3 regions of the Thermorhabdus hydrogeniformans genome follow, and region 1 is predicted to be linked to each of the others. Evidence: riboswitches for the same ligand, from Rfam matches in the RefSeq annotation. Region 1 holds a riboswitch; each other region holds the start of a gene.
The links. A riboswitch is a leader RNA that binds a small molecule or an ion and turns the genes downstream of it on or off. The one in region 1 is predicted to bind cobalamin.
Positions count from the first base shown of each region.

Region 2: it holds a riboswitch for cobalamin, as region 1 does, so the genes downstream of both, ACKX14_RS04405 (energy-coupling factor ABC transporter permease) here and ACKX14_RS11930 (ECF transporter S component) in region 1, are expected to answer to the same signal.
Region 3: it holds a riboswitch for cobalamin, as region 1 does, so the genes downstream of both, ACKX14_RS04845 (ABC transporter substrate-binding protein) here and ACKX14_RS11930 (ECF transporter S component) in region 1, are expected to answer to the same signal.

Region 1 covers NZ_JBJYKD010000026.1:2,191-7,634, reverse strand. The annotation lists gene ACKX14_RS11940 (hypothetical protein) at 1-636, shown strand, start outside; gene ACKX14_RS11935 (alpha-ribazole kinase) at 692-1,432, opposite strand; gene ACKX14_RS11930 (ECF transporter S component) at 1,491-1,991, opposite strand; cobalamin riboswitch at 2,086-2,259, opposite strand; lysine riboswitch at 2,410-2,584, shown strand; gene dapB (4-hydroxy-tetrahydrodipicolinate reductase) at 2,756-3,565, shown strand; gene ACKX14_RS11920 (aspartate-semialdehyde dehydrogenase) at 3,644-4,651, shown strand; gene dapG (aspartate kinase) at 4,664-5,444, shown strand, end outside.
Region 2 covers NZ_JBJYKD010000006.1:64,985-70,428, reverse strand. The annotation lists gene ACKX14_RS04425 (cobyrinic acid a,c-diamide synthase CobB) at 1-291, opposite strand, end outside; gene ACKX14_RS04420 (energy-coupling factor ABC transporter ATP-binding protein) at 362-1,192, opposite strand; gene cbiQ (cobalt ECF transporter T component CbiQ) at 1,189-1,965, opposite strand; gene ACKX14_RS04410 (energy-coupling factor ABC transporter substrate-binding protein) at 1,952-2,245, opposite strand; gene ACKX14_RS04405 (energy-coupling factor ABC transporter permease) at 2,235-2,948, opposite strand; cobalamin riboswitch at 3,106-3,291, opposite strand; gene ACKX14_RS04400 (class I SAM-dependent methyltransferase) at 3,471-4,073, opposite strand; gene ACKX14_RS04395 (ECF transporter S component) at 4,089-4,619, opposite strand; gene ACKX14_RS04390 (P-loop NTPase) at 4,919-5,444, opposite strand, start outside.
Region 3 covers NZ_JBJYKD010000007.1:23,123-28,566, forward strand. The annotation lists gene ACKX14_RS04830 (ABC transporter ATP-binding protein) at 1-934, opposite strand, end outside; gene ACKX14_RS04835 (ferritin-like domain-containing protein) at 1,308-1,736, shown strand; gene ACKX14_RS04840 (DedA family protein) at 1,906-2,520, shown strand; cobalamin riboswitch at 2,611-2,780, shown strand; gene ACKX14_RS04845 (ABC transporter substrate-binding protein) at 2,933-3,907, shown strand; gene ACKX14_RS04850 (FecCD family ABC transporter permease) at 3,922-5,016, shown strand; gene cobU (bifunctional adenosylcobinamide kinase/adenosylcobinamide-phosphate guanylyltransferase) at 5,037-5,444, shown strand, end outside.

The DNA.
Region 1 (5,444 bases):
GGGCAGGGCGGACAGAAAGGCGGGCAATCTCAGGGCAAAGGTCAGGGAGGGGGTCAGGAGGGTGGCCAGCAGAGCGGCCAGGGCGGCATGCAGGGGCAGGCGGGACAGGAGTCGGAACCCGACTGGGCCAAATTTGAACAGGCCGTCACCCAGATACACTCTCAGTGGAACAGCTTCCAGCCCGAAGCCATGAAAAACGGAGCCACCCCCGACATGGTGGGCGCCTTCAGCGCCAACCTCAACCGGCTCACCATGACCCTTACCCGGCAGGATTTATATCAGGGATTGCTTTCCGCTAACGACCTCTACGAAAAAACCGTCTCCTTTGAAAAACTGTTCAAAACCAAGTCGCCCCCCGAAGCCAAAAATATCCTCTACAATATAAGAAACGCGCTGTACAGGGCTTTGAACAACGAGGAAAGCGAGGCGTCGTCGGCAATGGCCAAAGCTCTTGCCGGCTGGGAAATAGTTAAGGCTCAGCTTAAAAATATGGATACCGCCGGAAAGGTGGAATTTTCATTGAAAGAATTCCAACAGGCCCTTGCCGAAAAGGACCCGAACCTAATAAAAATCAAGGCTCAAATCGCGGAAAAGAATATCCAGGATGCGATAAAGTCCATGGAAATGCAGCAGTAACAGCAGTTTTAAACCCGCAGGTAGATGGGTGCAGGCCGATGGGAGCTTATGGCCTTCAAACATCAATGACGCCCAATAAGTATACCGGCTGGGAACACGTAAGTTTTAAATCCTCGGAGCTGGTAACCAGGACGCATGTGGCCGGGCCGGCGGATTTTTTTATGTCCAGCGGCACATTATCCTGCCAGGTCAGTGAAAGACCCAGATGTGACACCAGGAGCTCCGCTTCGCCTTTTATGCCTTTGGAACCAACGGGAATTATGTCATGTATGCATGGAATCTGGGAAAGCTTTCTTACCAGATTTGTGTCGGCGATCCGGGAGTCGTTTAATTTTACCTCGTCTCCCACCCTGGGCATCCCGACACAGTAAAGCCTGTCTCCGGCCCGCGTTCTGTTCACGCGCAGGTCGCTTTTTTTTGCTATTCCGGTTACCGTGACGCCGAGGCCTGTCTGACAGGTGAGGATGTTTTTTTCTGTGCTGATGACCACGGGCAGGTCCAGGCCGGCTTCGCACAATTCCTCCCTGATTCCCGCCAAGATTTTTTCCCCGGTGGGTGACGGCTCGCAGCATACGGCGGCCGCCACCGCCTTTGGGGCGGCCCCAACGGCCAGGGTTTCCATCAGGGCCACCCGGCAGGTGAACCTCCCCACCACGGATGCCGGTACCTTCACCACATCCCTCCGCTTCTCACCAATCCCCCCCGCGGAATCGCATGCTATCGTGAGATAGAAGTCCCCCGGAATATCTACAATGCACACATCCCGGTTTGAGGGCAGGATTTTGTTTTCTGCCAACTTTTTCCCCTCCAGTGTAATCTATGGTTTTATCTTTGCGTAGAAAGTGGTTTCACATCTATCTATTTGACAGAGATGCTTCATCCGGTTTGAAAACCGCCGCCACGGCCCTGTAAACCAGGGCGGCCAAGGCCACGTTGGCAAAAGAAGCCGAGAGCAGCGGAATAACCATGGCGGCAAAAAAACCAAAGCCAAACTGCGGCAGCGGGATAAAACTGGCCGGCGCCACTATCCCGTTTAGAAGCGTGGCTGCGACCACCGCCAGTGGAAGGCTGAATCTTTTGAGCCGGCCGTACACCCAGGCGAAAACGGCCATCTCCAGGGCAATAATCAAGTGCAGGGGCAGGGTCAAGGGAAATCCGGCTAAAAAACCGGTAAAAAGGTGCCCCAGGGCGGCGGTGACTGCACCGTATCCGGGGCCCAGAAAAAGGGCGGCCAGAAACCCCGGGGCCGAATCGAAGGCAACCGTCCCCGTGGGGCTTGGCAACTTGATGGCGGCCCCCGCGGCGCTTAGGGCAATAAACATTCCCGTCAAAACCAGATTTTTTGTTTTTTGCATGATCCTGAACCCTCCTGTATTTATTGTTTTTAACACAAATGAAAAAGCCCGCAGTCTAACATGCATTAGACCGCGGACTTTACCATCATCCCCGGAATCAAAACCTCTCAAGGCAGGTCTCCTGGCTCAGGTTCACAGCCGCTTAATCCTTCCCGGTTTCCCAGTGGATACATTAAGCCGCTCCCCTTTACAGTGGCGGGACCGCGCCGGACTTTCACCGGTCTTCCCTATTCTCCCCCAAGGGGGCACCTCGAGAGGGTTGCTGCAATTTTACTGATATTATTATATAAAAAAGCTGTCGGTTGTGTCAACAAATAAGAAAATCATTGCAATATTAAAAAAAAGAGCCGAGAAAAAGCTTGACATGGCATGGAAGTTAATGATAATATAATAAAAATTAATACCCCTGTCGGCAGAGGGGTGAGGTAGAGGTTGCGATAGCCAAGAGTACCGCCGGTGAGTTGGGGGCGATGATCCGGCGGGAAAGGGGCGTTCGCCGAAGTCCGGGAATTCCCGCGTTCCCGGGCTGGGGTCGCATTTAAGAGGTGCGGCACTGTCACCAGAGTGTTATTTGGTGGAGCGCTATCTCACAACCGTGGGAATTTTTTTAATTTGTGTAAAACGGTTATGAGCTCTGGTGCCATAATCGTTTTAATTTTATGATTTTTTATTCGGAACAAAATCGCCTGATCGCGGAAAATGGGCTGCTGTTTGTTTACCGGTCTGCATATAAATATATAAAAAACTTGGAAAGGATGAGTGTCATGGTTGCGGGTAAAATTAAAGTCATCGTGACAGGCGCGGCCGGGAGGGTCGGGAGGGAAATTTCTTCCGCCATTCTGGAACAGGAGGATATGGAACTGGTGGGCGCCGTAGACGTGGCGGGCACGGGGCAAGACCTGGGAGAACTGGTGGGGAAAAAACAAACAGGAATAATTGTGGAAAAAGACCTGGAACAGGTTATCAAAAGAACCGATGCCGAGGTAATGGTAGATTTCACCAACAGCCAGGCTGCCCTGGAAAACGCGCGGGTGGCCGTTTTCAACGGAGTGAGGCCTGTTATAGGTACCACCGGACTGGCTCCGTCGGATATTGAAAAACTGCGGGCCTGGTGTGAGCAAAACCGTACCGGTGCTTTCCTGGCGCCCAATTTTGCCATTGGCGCGGTTTTAATGATGCTGATGGCCAGAATGGCCGCCAGGTACTTCCCGGATGTTGAGATCATCGAACTTCACCATGACGGCAAACTCGACGCCCCATCGGGGACTTCACTGATGACGGCGGAACTAATTAACCGCGAACGGGGGCATGTGGAAGAGGCCAAAAGGCCCGAGCTGGAGAAATTACCCAACGTCCGCGGAGGAAGCCTGAATGGCGTAAGAATCCACAGCGTCAGGCTTCCGGGGCTGATAGCCCACCAGGAAGTGATATTCGGCGGATTGGGTCAGATATTGAGCATAAGGCACGATTCCACCAGCCGGGTGTCGTTTGTACCCGGTGTTCTCCTGGCCGTAAGGAAAGTCCGGGAGCTTCAAGGGGTGGTTATCGGGCTGGAAAACTTGATGGAGTTCTGACGGTCTTTTGGCAAGCACCTTTTTCAGGTATTTATAATAAAATAAATTGATGCAACAACTTCTGGAGGGATATGAGAAATGAAGAAATTGAACGTAGCTGTAGTCGGGGTGGGCGCTGTGGGGAATACCATCCTGGAAGTGCTCAAAGAGCGCCGGTTCCCCGTAGGAAATTTAAAATTGCTGGCCACCAGGCGCTCGGCCGGGAAAAAGATAAAATTCGGTGACAGGGAATACGAAATCGAAGAAACAACCCCGGAATCCTTTAACGGCGTGGACCTCGCGCTGTTTGCCGGAGGAGAGGCCAGTTTAAAATTCGCAGGCGAAGCCGTAAAGCGCGGCGCCGTGGTCATCGACAACAGCAGCAATTTCCGCCTGGATCCCCAGGTGCCGCTGGTGGTGCCGGAAGTAAACCCCGACGACGTCAGGTGGCACCGGGGCATCATCGCCAACCCCAACTGTTCCACCATTCAGATGGTGGTGGCTTTAAAGCCGCTCCACGATGCCGCGAGGATTAAGCGGGTGATTGTTTCGACTTATCAGGCCGTATCCGGCGCGGGCCAGGAAGCGATGGACGAGCTGATAGAACAGACCGGTGCGGTGCTGGCCGGTGACATGATGCCGCCAAAGGTTTTTCCGCACCGGATAGCTTTTAACCTTATACCTCACATAGATGTTTTTATGGAAAACTCCTACACAAAGGAAGAAATGAAAATGGTATATGAGACCAGGAAGATGTTCCACGACGACAGCATTCTCATTAGCGCCACAGCCGTCAGGGTGCCGGTGCTGAGAAGCCATTCCGAAGCCGTTACCATTGAGACCGAAAGAAAGCTTTCCCCGGCGGAGGCCAGGGAGATACTGAGCAGGGCGCCGGGGGTGGTCGTGATGGACGACCCCGGAAAGGCGATTTATCCAATGCCTGCGGATTGCTCCAATCGCGACGAGGTATTCGTAGGCCGCATCAGGGAGGACATATCCTGCCCCAGCGGGCTGTGCATGTGGGTTGTGGCGGACCAGTTGAGGAAGGGCGCCGCCACCAATGCGGTCCAGATAGCCGAATTGTTATTGAATTACGGGTTGATATAGGTGGGGGCAAAAATGAAGATTCTGGTACAGAAATTTGGAGGAACATCGGTGGCCACACCCGAAGCGAGGCGGCGGGTGATAGAAAAAATAATTAATGCCCGAAAGCAGGGTTACCGGCTGGTGGTCGTGGTTTCCGCCATGGGGAGGCGGGGCGCCCCTTATGCCACCGATACCCTGAAGGGTCTTCTGGAAGCTTCGGGTTCAAATGTATCTCCGAGGGAGATGGACCTTATCCTCTCCTGCGGGGAAATCATTTCCGGCACCGTTTTAACCGGTTCCCTGCAGGCCGCAGGATTCAAGGCCATCTTTTTAACCGGGGCCCAGGCGGGCATTATCACCGACAACCGGTTCGGAAATGCGACCATACGCAGGGTGGACCCCGGCAGGATACTGACGCACCTTGAGGAGGATAAGATCGTGGTGGTGGCCGGCTTCCAGGGAATAACCGAGGACGGCGAGATCACCACTATTGGCCGGGGCGGGAGCGACACCACGGCCGCGGCACTGGGAGTGGCCCTGGATGCGGAGGCGGTGGAAATCTATACGGATGTAGACGGCATCAAGACGGCGGACCCCAGGATAGTGAGCGATGCCAGAACCCTTGATACTGTTACATACAATGAAATCTGCCAGCTGGCCCATGAAGGCGCCAGGGTGGTGCATCCCAGGGCTGTGGAAATTGCCATGCAAAAAAACATCCCGCTGAAGATAAAATGCACTTTCAACGATGAACCGGGGACGGTGGTTACAGGCGCCGGGGTGTTTAAGGAGGGAGGGGCCACAATATTAAACG
Region 2 (5,444 bases), on a different contig from region 1:
GGAATCTCGGCCATCAAAAAATCCCATGACACCTTCCACCACCGCAATGTCCCCTTTGCGTGATTTTTCCCTGTACAGGGCTTTAAGTCTTTTCTCACCGAGCATGTAAAGGTCCAGATTGTACGAGAAATGGCCGCAAGCAAATCTGTGATAGGCCGCATCTATGTAATCGGGCCCCACCTTAAAGGGGATTACCCTGTACTTTTTCGATAAAACACCCATTAAACCCAGACTCACGGTGGTTTTACCCGAGCCGCTGTGAGTTCCGGCAATCATTATGCCCCTGCCCACAAAAAATCTTCCTTTCGCAAAAATTTCTTTTTTCGACCCGCTACCCTACGGCGGGCAACAAAATTTACGCTCACCGGGTCTGCAAACCTTCCTTCAATTCGCCGACGCTTCTCGGCAATCTGCAGCTCAAGAGACCCTTTTCCCTTAAAACCAATGAAATTTCCAGCAGCAACGGTTTTTTTAAATCCGCCGCTTTGAGCAGTGCATCATTTTGAAAAACCTCCAGGGGAGTTCCCGAGTCTATAACCATACCGTCTTTCATGACAAATATGCGGTCCGCCCAGGAATAAGCCAGGTTCACATCATGGGTTGACAGGATGATCTGTTTCCCTTCTTGATATAACTTTTCAATTATTTCTATAAGTTTCTCCGAATGCTTCGGGTCCAGATAGGCTGTAGGCTCATCAAATATGATTACTTCGGGCTCCATGGACAGCACATCGGCAATGGTCGCCCTTTTCTTCTGGCCATAGCTTAAAAAGTGTACCGGCCTGTCTTTTAACTCCTCAATTTCCGTGGCTTTTAATGCCTCTTCCACCTTCCTTTTAACCTCGGAAAATGGGAGATTCAAGTTCACGGGCCCGAAGGAAACCTCCTGAAACACGCTCCCGGCCAAAAGCTGGGTATCCGGATCTTGAAATACGATGCCTACATTTTTTCTCAATTTCGCAAGAAAAGAACGGGTATATCTTATCTCCTCACCCTTGTAAAACACCCTGCCCCTCTTAGGCCTTAAAATCCCGTTGAAGTGGAGGAACAGCGTGGATTTTCCGGCTCCATTGGGGCCCAGAACCGCTATCCTCTTTCCCTTTTCTATTGCCATCGAAACGCCTTTTAATGCCATGATGCCGCCGGGATACTCAAAATCCACATCTTTCATCTCCAGGATGTATTTGCTCATTTAAAAAGACCTCCGGTTAAAAATGCAATCAATAAGAGTGCCATTTCGGCTGCCGCAATTAAAAGGATATTTTTTGGGCGGATGCGATAATCATTTTCCGGCACATTAAGCTCCCCGTCATAGCATCTTGCTGCAAGCGCCGTATAGAATTTTTCGGCATCGTCATACGCTCTGATGAAGAGTGCCGATGAAAGCATGCTTAGAGAAGAAAAAGTTGATTTTAAAGATGCGTATCCCAGCCGGGAATTCTGCGATACATATATCCTGCCGGCAGTTTCCAGAAGAACGAACAGATATTTATACATCAGGTGCATGAGCTCCAGAAAAATCACCGGTAGCTTCAACCTTTTCAGTACCATCATAAGGTCCGGCACGGGTGTTGTTAGCGCAAGAAAATACACGCAGGAAACGAGGCCTATGGACCTGAAAAACAACAACCCCGCCGTCTTCAAACCCCCGTATGTCACGCCGATTCTCATGTTGAACACCGCAAAATCCATCAACATATCACTTCCGGCAGGCAATACATTTATCACTACGGCCGGAATGCTGATTAAAAGAAAAAATATCGGGGGAAAAAGAATTTTTAAATAAACCCTGACCGGAATCTTTGCTTTAAATACCAGCACCGCCGCAACAATGAAAATAACCGCCATATTTACATATATATTGGGAACAAAGCAGAGCACCCCGGAGATAAAAGCAAAAGCCAGTTTCTCCCCCGGATGCACACTTTTAAGTCTGTTATTATATGCAAAATTATCTATCAGCATTTTTCCTCGCCTTTAACTGACCGAAATAGTAACCTATGAACCCCGCCCCTATGGCAGCTTGAAGGGCAAACAAAAGGCTTTCTATCTCGCCGCTGGGAGGCTCCCATAGTGGTTTAAACCACGGCTGGTAACCGGATTTTACCGCAAGGATGACTTCCTCCGCCTTGCCATCGGCACCTCCGAACTCAGCGCCTTTTAATATAAACAGCGGAAAGACTGCAAGTAGTATTACAAGCAGAGCAAGAAATAAATTTTTTAGTAAAAGGTCTTTACTCTTCATAACGACCCTCCCCTGAAATCACCGAAAGTCCGGTAAGCATATCCTCGTTATACGCAGACAGCAGGTTTATCACCATCACGGTCAAAAGCCCTTCACTTATGGCCAGGGGCACCTGGGTAACCGCAAATATTGCCATAAACTTCATAAAGGATACGGCAAATCCGCCGGTATCGGCCGGAAATGCCAGAGCCAGCTGGAAAGATGTGGTCACATAAGTAAATAAATCTCCCAGAGCGGCTGCCAGGAAAACCGAAAGCCGTCCAGACCGGCCCATCTTTTTTATGCTCCGGTAGACTATATATGATACAAAAGGCCCCACCACCGCCATGGAAAAAATGTTTGCTCCAAGAGTTGTTATACCGCCATGGGCTAAAAGTAATGCCTGGAAGAGAAGAATAATACTTCCCAGCACGCTCATGGCCCACGGCCCGAACAGGATGGCTCCCAGGCCCACTCCGGTCGGGTGGGAACAGCTGCCCGTCACCGATGGGAGCTTAAGTGCAGATAGCACAAAGGCGAAAGCCCCGGCAAAACCCAGGAGCATTTTCAATTTAGGGTTTTTATTTACCAACTTTCTTATGGAGATTAAACCGAGTATAATAAACGGGAGTGCCAGTAAATCCCAGACAATGGCCCACTTTAATGGTAAAAACCCCTCCGTTATGTGCATGGCAAAAACCTGCCGCGGTAAAAACCACAGCATTAAAGCAGCTGCAAATACTTTTTTAATCAAAATCGTTACCTCCCTCTTTTGAATAATCTTCATCAGCTATAACGAAAAACCCCTTAACTACGAAAAGTTAAGGGGTTTTATGTCGAGTTGAAATGCACATCAACACACCTCCCTATCTCTCGTAGGTGAGTGTATCCGGATGCAGGCAGGTCTCCTGGCTCAGGTTCATCGCCGCCTTATGCCTTCCCGGTTTCCCAGTGGCGTATTATAAGGCGGCTCACCTTCACAGTGGCGGGACCGCGCGGGATTTTCACCCGACTTCCCTTTTAAGTTTAATCCTGAGGATTAAAACACCTGCATCTCAAATATTCTATTTAAACTTTCACGCCGTTGATGCAGCACCAGCGAATGATTAAAACGTAATGACTTGCTTTTTAAAGACACTTTAATTATCTATCATTTTTAATTTATTATACTAAATTCTGGTTAAAAAAGCAATAAGCAGGGTTTCGCATGCAATCCGGCAAAAATCTTATCTATTTAGCCATCTTCTTATCCTTTAATACCTATAATCACATATTTTTCTTCATCATCTATTACAGTTTCCACTTTTAACCCGGCCGACTGCATATAGGCCGCCACCTGCAGGCCGGCGGGCAGAATGTCCGAAGATACGGCTTTATCTAGAGACCGGTGCAGGCCGTTTATCTTTTCCCTGCTTTCGGAATGGCATATGATGAGCTTGCCTTTAGGATTTAACAGGGAGGTCATTTTTTTAATGCTTTGTTCTTTGTCGGAAAAATGCGGGAAGGAAGAATAACATATTATAAAGTCAAAGGAATCGCGGGAATTATAATTCATAATGTCTCCAGCGACAAAATCCACATTCGGAAAGTCTCTTTCCGGAAATTTTTCCCTGGCCCTTTCCACCATTTTTTCCGCGATGTCAAGGCCCACAATGCGGCCGGAGCGCCCTATTTTTTCAATTATATAAGGAACCAGCACTCCGGTGCCACACCCCACATCTAAAACACAGGCACCTTCTGATAAATTTATCAGATTTATTATTTCCGCCAACTTGAACGGATCATGTGTTACTTTATTGTCCCACTCAGAAGCCAAATTGTTAAAAAAATCTCTCTGAGTCAACACCATTTTTATCACATTCCTTTAAATTTTATGCGGTTCATTTTTCCTGCTGCCGGTTACAATCAACTTTACGAGGATCGGTAAAAGAATTAATTGAATGGCTATTCCGGGCAGCGCCACCACAAAAAGCCCGTAAGTAAATTTTACAAAATTAAAGGTTTTGCCCATGATAACGGCAGCGATAATCCAGTTGCCTACAATAGATACAAATCTCCCGGCAAGCATTGATGTTATCAAAGACGGATAGATTCCCAGCCTGAGTTTATTATAAGCTACAGACGCAACGAACCCGTATGTAAAAAGTTCTGCCATCATACCAAACACCCCCGGCACCGGCGGCATGGAGGTAAACAGGAAGCTCAGGAAGGGGGTAATTAGTCCTACGGCTCCGGCGAATTGCCAGGGCAGCATAAAACCGCCCAAAAGTACCGGCAGGTGCATGGGCAAAAAGATTTGCCCTCCCATCTTAAAAGAGTGAAAAGCTATAGGTAAAAGGATACCGATGGCTATCAGCAAACCGGAAGTGGCAAGATTATAATTTTTTGATGGCATTTGAGATACCTCCTGATGATTTTATTATTTCAAGGCATACACAAAAAACTTTGATAAAACAAAAGACCATGAAGCCCTGACGGATTCATCCGCCATAGACCTTCATGGTCATGCTTTCGTATCTTCATGATACCTGCTTTCGTTTTTATTATATGATATTGTCTATTTTCTTGTCAATCTTTTCTATGAGGTTTAATTAAACTGGCAGGATTGCGGACCTTTTCTGAAAGCCTGTTTAAGTCAATCTTATTTATGACATTTAATTAAATCCGTATTATTTAGAGCCATGACTATATCCCTCAAAACCTCCGCCGGTCCTGAGGAATTACAACGCCGAAAGGGATTCCGAGTTCCCTGACAACTCCTGCGGCCAGCTTCAGGTCGTTTAGCCCGAAGGGCGTGGGTTCGGTCACCAGCACGCAGTAATCGGCTCCGGATACAGCATTTATCATGGGGCACGACGTGCCGGGAGGCGAGTCGATTATAACAACTCTTAGATTTTTATCTTCGAGGCAAGCCTCGAAGTTATTTAAACGGTAGATTTGATGAAACTTTGTGCGGCATCCATCTTGCCTGCTTGCGGGCAGATTTTCTGCCGCAGTCGTTATAACCACAGGGCCGCTTTTAATCCTGCTTTTCACTTTCTTGATTACCGGTGGAGCCAGAACCGAGCCAATGGAAAGGGTCCCCTGGATAAATTCCATACCTCTGGCAGTTCCCCGTTCCACAAACCCTATTTCCTTATGAATTTCCGTTATGGCTCCGGGAGGACAGAGCAGGCTGCATCCCCCGCAGCCGTGGCAGAGTTCTTCAAATACCAGTATC
Region 3 (5,444 bases), on a different contig from region 1:
GTTCTTCTGTAACCAGCTCCAGGAAGATATCTTCTAAAGACATATAAGAGGATTTCATCTCCAGTATGGGAAATCCTTTTTGAGCCATGGCATAAAACACAGACTCCCGCACATCCCTTTCCTTTTCGGCACTGACGACATAGGTGTGATTCCCGCCGCCGAAACCGGTTTTGACGGAGACGCTATTAACCCCGGGGATATTCTGGAGGGCTGCCACAACCTCATCCTGGGGCCCTTTTACCTCCAGTTTAATTTCCTGGCGACCCATGAGGGCATGGCTTAAATTCTGCGGGGTATCCTCTGCGATAAGCCTTCCCTTATTGATAATAGCCACCCTGTGGCACAGACTGCTTACTTCAGGCAGGATATGTGAACTTAGAATGACGGTCCTCCTGCCGGCAAGGTTCTTTATGAGCTGGCGAATTTCTATAATCTGTTGAGGATCGAGACCCACCGTGGGTTCGTCCAGTATCAAGACTTCCGGTTCTCCTATCAGAGCCTGGGCGAGACCTACGCGCTGGCGGTATCCCCGGGAAATGTGACCGATCAGGCGGTTTTTGACGTCTGATATTCCAACTTCTTCCATGGCCTTAATAATCCTGGAATTTTTATCTTTGCCTTTATACCCTTTTAATTCGGCGGCAAAGTTTAAAAAATCTCTGACGGTCATTTCTTTATAAAGGGGAGGGGTTTCAGGCAAGTAACCGATATGCCTTTTAGCGGCTACCGGCTGTTTTGCCACATCATATCCCGCGACCCTTACAAGGCCCGAACTGGGATGAATGTATCCCGTTATGAGTCTCATCGTGGTGGATTTACCGGCCCCGTTCGGCCCCAGCAGCCCCAGGATTTCACCCCTTTTTACGAAAAGAGATATATTGTTAACCGCCGTCTTGTTTCCATATCTTTTCGTGACATTAAAAAGCTCTATCAAGGCGAATTCCTCCTTTCTGTAGATCCTGGAATAATATTGTTTTTTTGGGACAAAATATTCTTGAGGTGAGCTTATGGGGAAAAAATGTTTAAAATTGAAAGGGACAACGACATAAAAATACGGAGAAGTATCCCTCTCTCTATAAAAGATTCAAAATTGAAGCCGCAAAACAACCGGTCTTTTTAAAAAAAGTCAAGCTTCATGGTTGGGAAATGCTTTACGGCTCAGCAAACCGTGAAAATGAGCATTTAATGAAAAAGATGGCGAAGTAAAACATAATAAAATGGGACAAACCAATATAAAAATTATACCATAGATTGATACAAATTTTTATTCAATTTTAATTTGGAATTTAATAAAAGGAGGACGCCTGATGGAACTAAACTTAATTGTTGAAAATCAACTGGGAACGACAAAAGGGACGGCGGTGGAGGCAGCGGTCACCCAAAATTATCAGGGTGAATGTATGGAAGTGGGTTGGTACCTGGCAGCGGCCCGTCAGGCTCAGAGAGAAGGATTTGCGGAGGTGGCGGAGGTATTCAAAACCATTGCGTGGGAAGAAGCAGCCCATGCTGCACGATTTGCGGAGTTAAACGGGGAGGTAGGTACCACCAGGGACAACCTGGAAAAAGCCATAAATGGTGAGCAAAACTCCAACCGCACCAAAAGAGAAGCCGCCGTCCTGGCAAAACAAAATAATATCGACGAAGCTCATGATGTATTTGATGAAGCTGCGAAAGATGAATCCCGCCATGCCAGGGCGCTTAAAGGTATAAAGGATAGGTTGTTTATGGGTCTATAGAGTAGAAATTCGGTGATGTTGTTGCCTGGGGCAATACACATCACCGAATTTGCTATCGATTATAAAAATCGGGTCTATATGTTTTTGAGGAAAGATTTGATTTTTATAAAAAATTAAGTGTATTTAAACTTGGGCTTCGTTTGTGTATAATTAGCTCTGGGTGATATGCATGTCCACTCTCTGGGGGTATGCCAGCGAGCTTATAATTAAATACGGTTACTTCGGCCTTTATCTTAGTTTGCTGGCTGAAGGGACGGGATTGCCGCTGCCCGTTCAGTTACTTTTCATGGCGGCGGCCTACTTCGTTAAAATAAAAAAGATGTCTTTGATTAATGTCATCATAATTGCTACAGCAGGCAATTTATCGGGGAACATCCTAGCCTATTATCTGGTGTATTACGGGGGCAGGCCGATTATAAAAAGGTTAAACATATTTTTGAAGATAAAGGATGAGGATATATATAAAATAAAAAACTGGTTTAACAGATATGGTGGTCTTACGAATATGGTCAGCCGCTGGATAGGTATAACCAGAACACCGGCCATATGGGCTGCTGGCCTGTTTCGCATTGATTTTTTTTCATACGTGCTTTTTTCTTTGATTGGCGATTTTTTGTGGGCCGTTTTCTGGATTGTATTTTATATAAAAATGTACGACAATATGCGGTTGCTCCTTGGGCTGCCTTTGGAGTATAAATTGGTCGCCGTGGCGGTTTTTCTAATATTTATTTTTCTGGCGTGGGACATATTTCTTAAGTACTTCAGAAAGGGCCATGCCGGTTAGGGAATTCTAAAAGGCTTTGAATTAGGCTCCTTATATTTATGAGGAAATCCTCTACTTGTTAAAATGGGCGGTTTGGAGTATAATAGAGTAAAATTTATTGCATCAACAGGTGCCGCCGAGGTTAAAAGGGAATCAGGTGAAAATCCTGAGCGGTCCCGCCACTGTAACCGGGGATGAACTGCTAATGCCACTGGGAAACCGGGAAGGCGCAGGCAAGATGATCCGGAAGCCAGGAAACCTGCCTGTTGATAACAGGTACGAGCCTTCGAAGGAAAGGGGGAGTACGTATGCTGGTAAGCGTTAACCCGGTTTTTTCAAAGGAAGGCCGGGTTATTTTATTTTAAATTTCAACCAAAACTTAAAATCAGGAGGTAAAAATCAAAACGGCGGGGAATGCCGTTGGATTACAATCATGAAAAATAAGGTTTTACGGTCGCTCATATGCATATTTGTAATAGTTTTGGTAGCGGCTTTGGTCGCCGGATGTGGCAGTTTGAATAACGGCGGGAAAAAAGCAGAGGAAATATCATCACAGGATAATAATAAAGAGGCCGTATACCCGCTTACGGTAAAAGACCAGATGGGCCGGGATGTCACGATAGAAAAGCTACCGGAAAGGATCATATCCCTGGCTCCGAGCAATACCGAGATCCTTTTTGCACTGGGCCTTGGGGAAAAGGTGGTCGGGGTTACCGATTATTGCGATTACCCCGATGAGGCCAAGACAAAGGAAAAAATCGGCGGTTTTGCGGACCCCAATATGGAAAAGGTGATTTCCCTTAAACCGGACCTGGTTCTGGCCACCGGGATGCACCAAAAGCCGGTGGAGCAACTGGAAAAGCTCAATGTGCCGGTTATAGTACTCAATCCCGGGAATATCCAGGATATGTTAAACAGTATTGAAATAATAGGTACAGCCACCGGAAGACTTGTGCAGGCCAAGGAGCTGGTAAGTTCTTTAAAAGCCCGAATTAATAATGTGGAGGGCAGGGTGGCAGGCCTTGCCGAGAAACAGCGGCTTAAAGTGTATTACGAAGTATGGCCTTCACCATACACTACTGCTGGACCCGGCACTTTTGTCAATGACATTATAGAGAAGGCGGGGGGGCAAAATATAGCCGCCGATGCGGATAAGCAGTACCCGCAGTACAGCCAGGAGATGATTATCGCCAAGAATCCCGATATTATAATTTTCTCGCACCACGGTTCCACCCGCCAATCGGCTGATGATATATTGAAGCGGCCGGGGTGGGAAAATATCAGCGCCATAAAAAACAAAAAAGTCTTTTATGTGGATGAAGACATAGTCCAGCGGGCTACGCCCAGATTGGTTGACGGACTTGAGCGGTTTGCGGAAATTATTCACCCCGAGCTGTTTAAAAAATAACTGGAGGCAATGGCATGACCGGGAGGTCTCGTGGGCAGGATTTGGCAGAAAACATAATTTCTAAAAAAATGGATTTTAGATATAGCAGGATATATATGATGGTTATTAGCGCCATAATTTTAGGCGGCATTTTTTCGCTGCGGACAGGTTCGGTTGACATCGATCCCGGCCGGATTATAAAAATATTGCTTCACCGCCTGCCTTTTATCGGTCCTGGAATACCTGTGTCCTGGTCAAAATCCGAAGAAGCCATAATACTGCAATTGAGACTCCCGCGAATCGCACTTTCCTTTTTGGTCGGGGCGGAGCTTTCGGCAGCGGGAGTCATTTACCAGGGTATTTTTAGAAACCCCATGGCAGACCCATACGTTATAGGGGCGTCGGCCGGGGCTTCTCTGGGAGCTACCCTTGCCATCATGTTTTTTTCCGGCCTCAGAATTATCGGGGTGGGCTCAGTGCCATTTTTTGCCTTTCTTGGAGCTTTTGCGACGATTTTTATAGTTTACAGCATAGCCGGCGTTGGTGGGAGAACTTATTCCTTTACCCTGCTGCTATCAGGTATTGCCGTTAGCAGCTTTATTTCAGCACTGGTGTCTTTTTTCATGTATTTCAGCGACCAAAAACTGCACCAGATATACTTCTGGCTGCTGGGCAGTTTTTCATCCCAGGGGTGGAGCGAAGTGCTTTTGAATCTGCCTTATGGAATTGCAGGCTTGGCTCTTGGCGCGTTAAATTTACGGGCTTTAAACATACTGCAGCTGGGCGAAGATACGGCCTTTTTTACCGGTGTGGATACCGAACACTTGAAGAAAATAAGCCTGACCTCGGCGGCCCTTCTGACGGCTTCGGCCGTGGCGGTGAGCGGGGTCATCGGTTTTGTGGGTTTGATTATTCCTCACGTCTCCAGGATTACCATAGGACCTGATCACCGCAGACTTTTCTGGTTTTCGGCTCTTGTAGGAGGCCTTTATCTCATGCTGGCCGATACATTGTCCAGGGTGGTGATTGCGCCTACGGAATTGCCGGTGGGAATACTGACTGCGCTGTTCGGCGGGCCGTTTTTTCTCTACCTGCTCTTAAAGAAGAAAAACAGAGACTACAGGCTATAATCGGAAAGAGGGGAAGAAAAGTGAAAATCACCTTTATCACCGGGGGGGCCAGGAGCGGCAAGAGCCGGTTTGCCGAGAAAAAGGCGATGGAATCGGGGCAGAAGGTCGTTTATGTCGCCACCGCCCAGGCACTGGATGAGGAGATGGCCAGGAGAATAGCACTGCACCGGGAGAGAAGGCCCATCCACTGGGAGACCATTGAAGAGCCCAGGTATGTATCAAAGGCTTTAAGGGAGATAGAGAATGGCGAAAAATTCGTGAATTTTAAAGTTGTGTTGATAGATTGTCTGGCCCTTCTGGTGTGCAACTGGCTGCCCCTGGAAGAAGCAGAAAATCCCGAATTGTGGGAAGGGTTGAGAAAAGATCTTCTGAAGGAGGTCCGGTCATTAATAGAAGCGGCGAAAAGCATGAAGCAGGAGGTCATAATT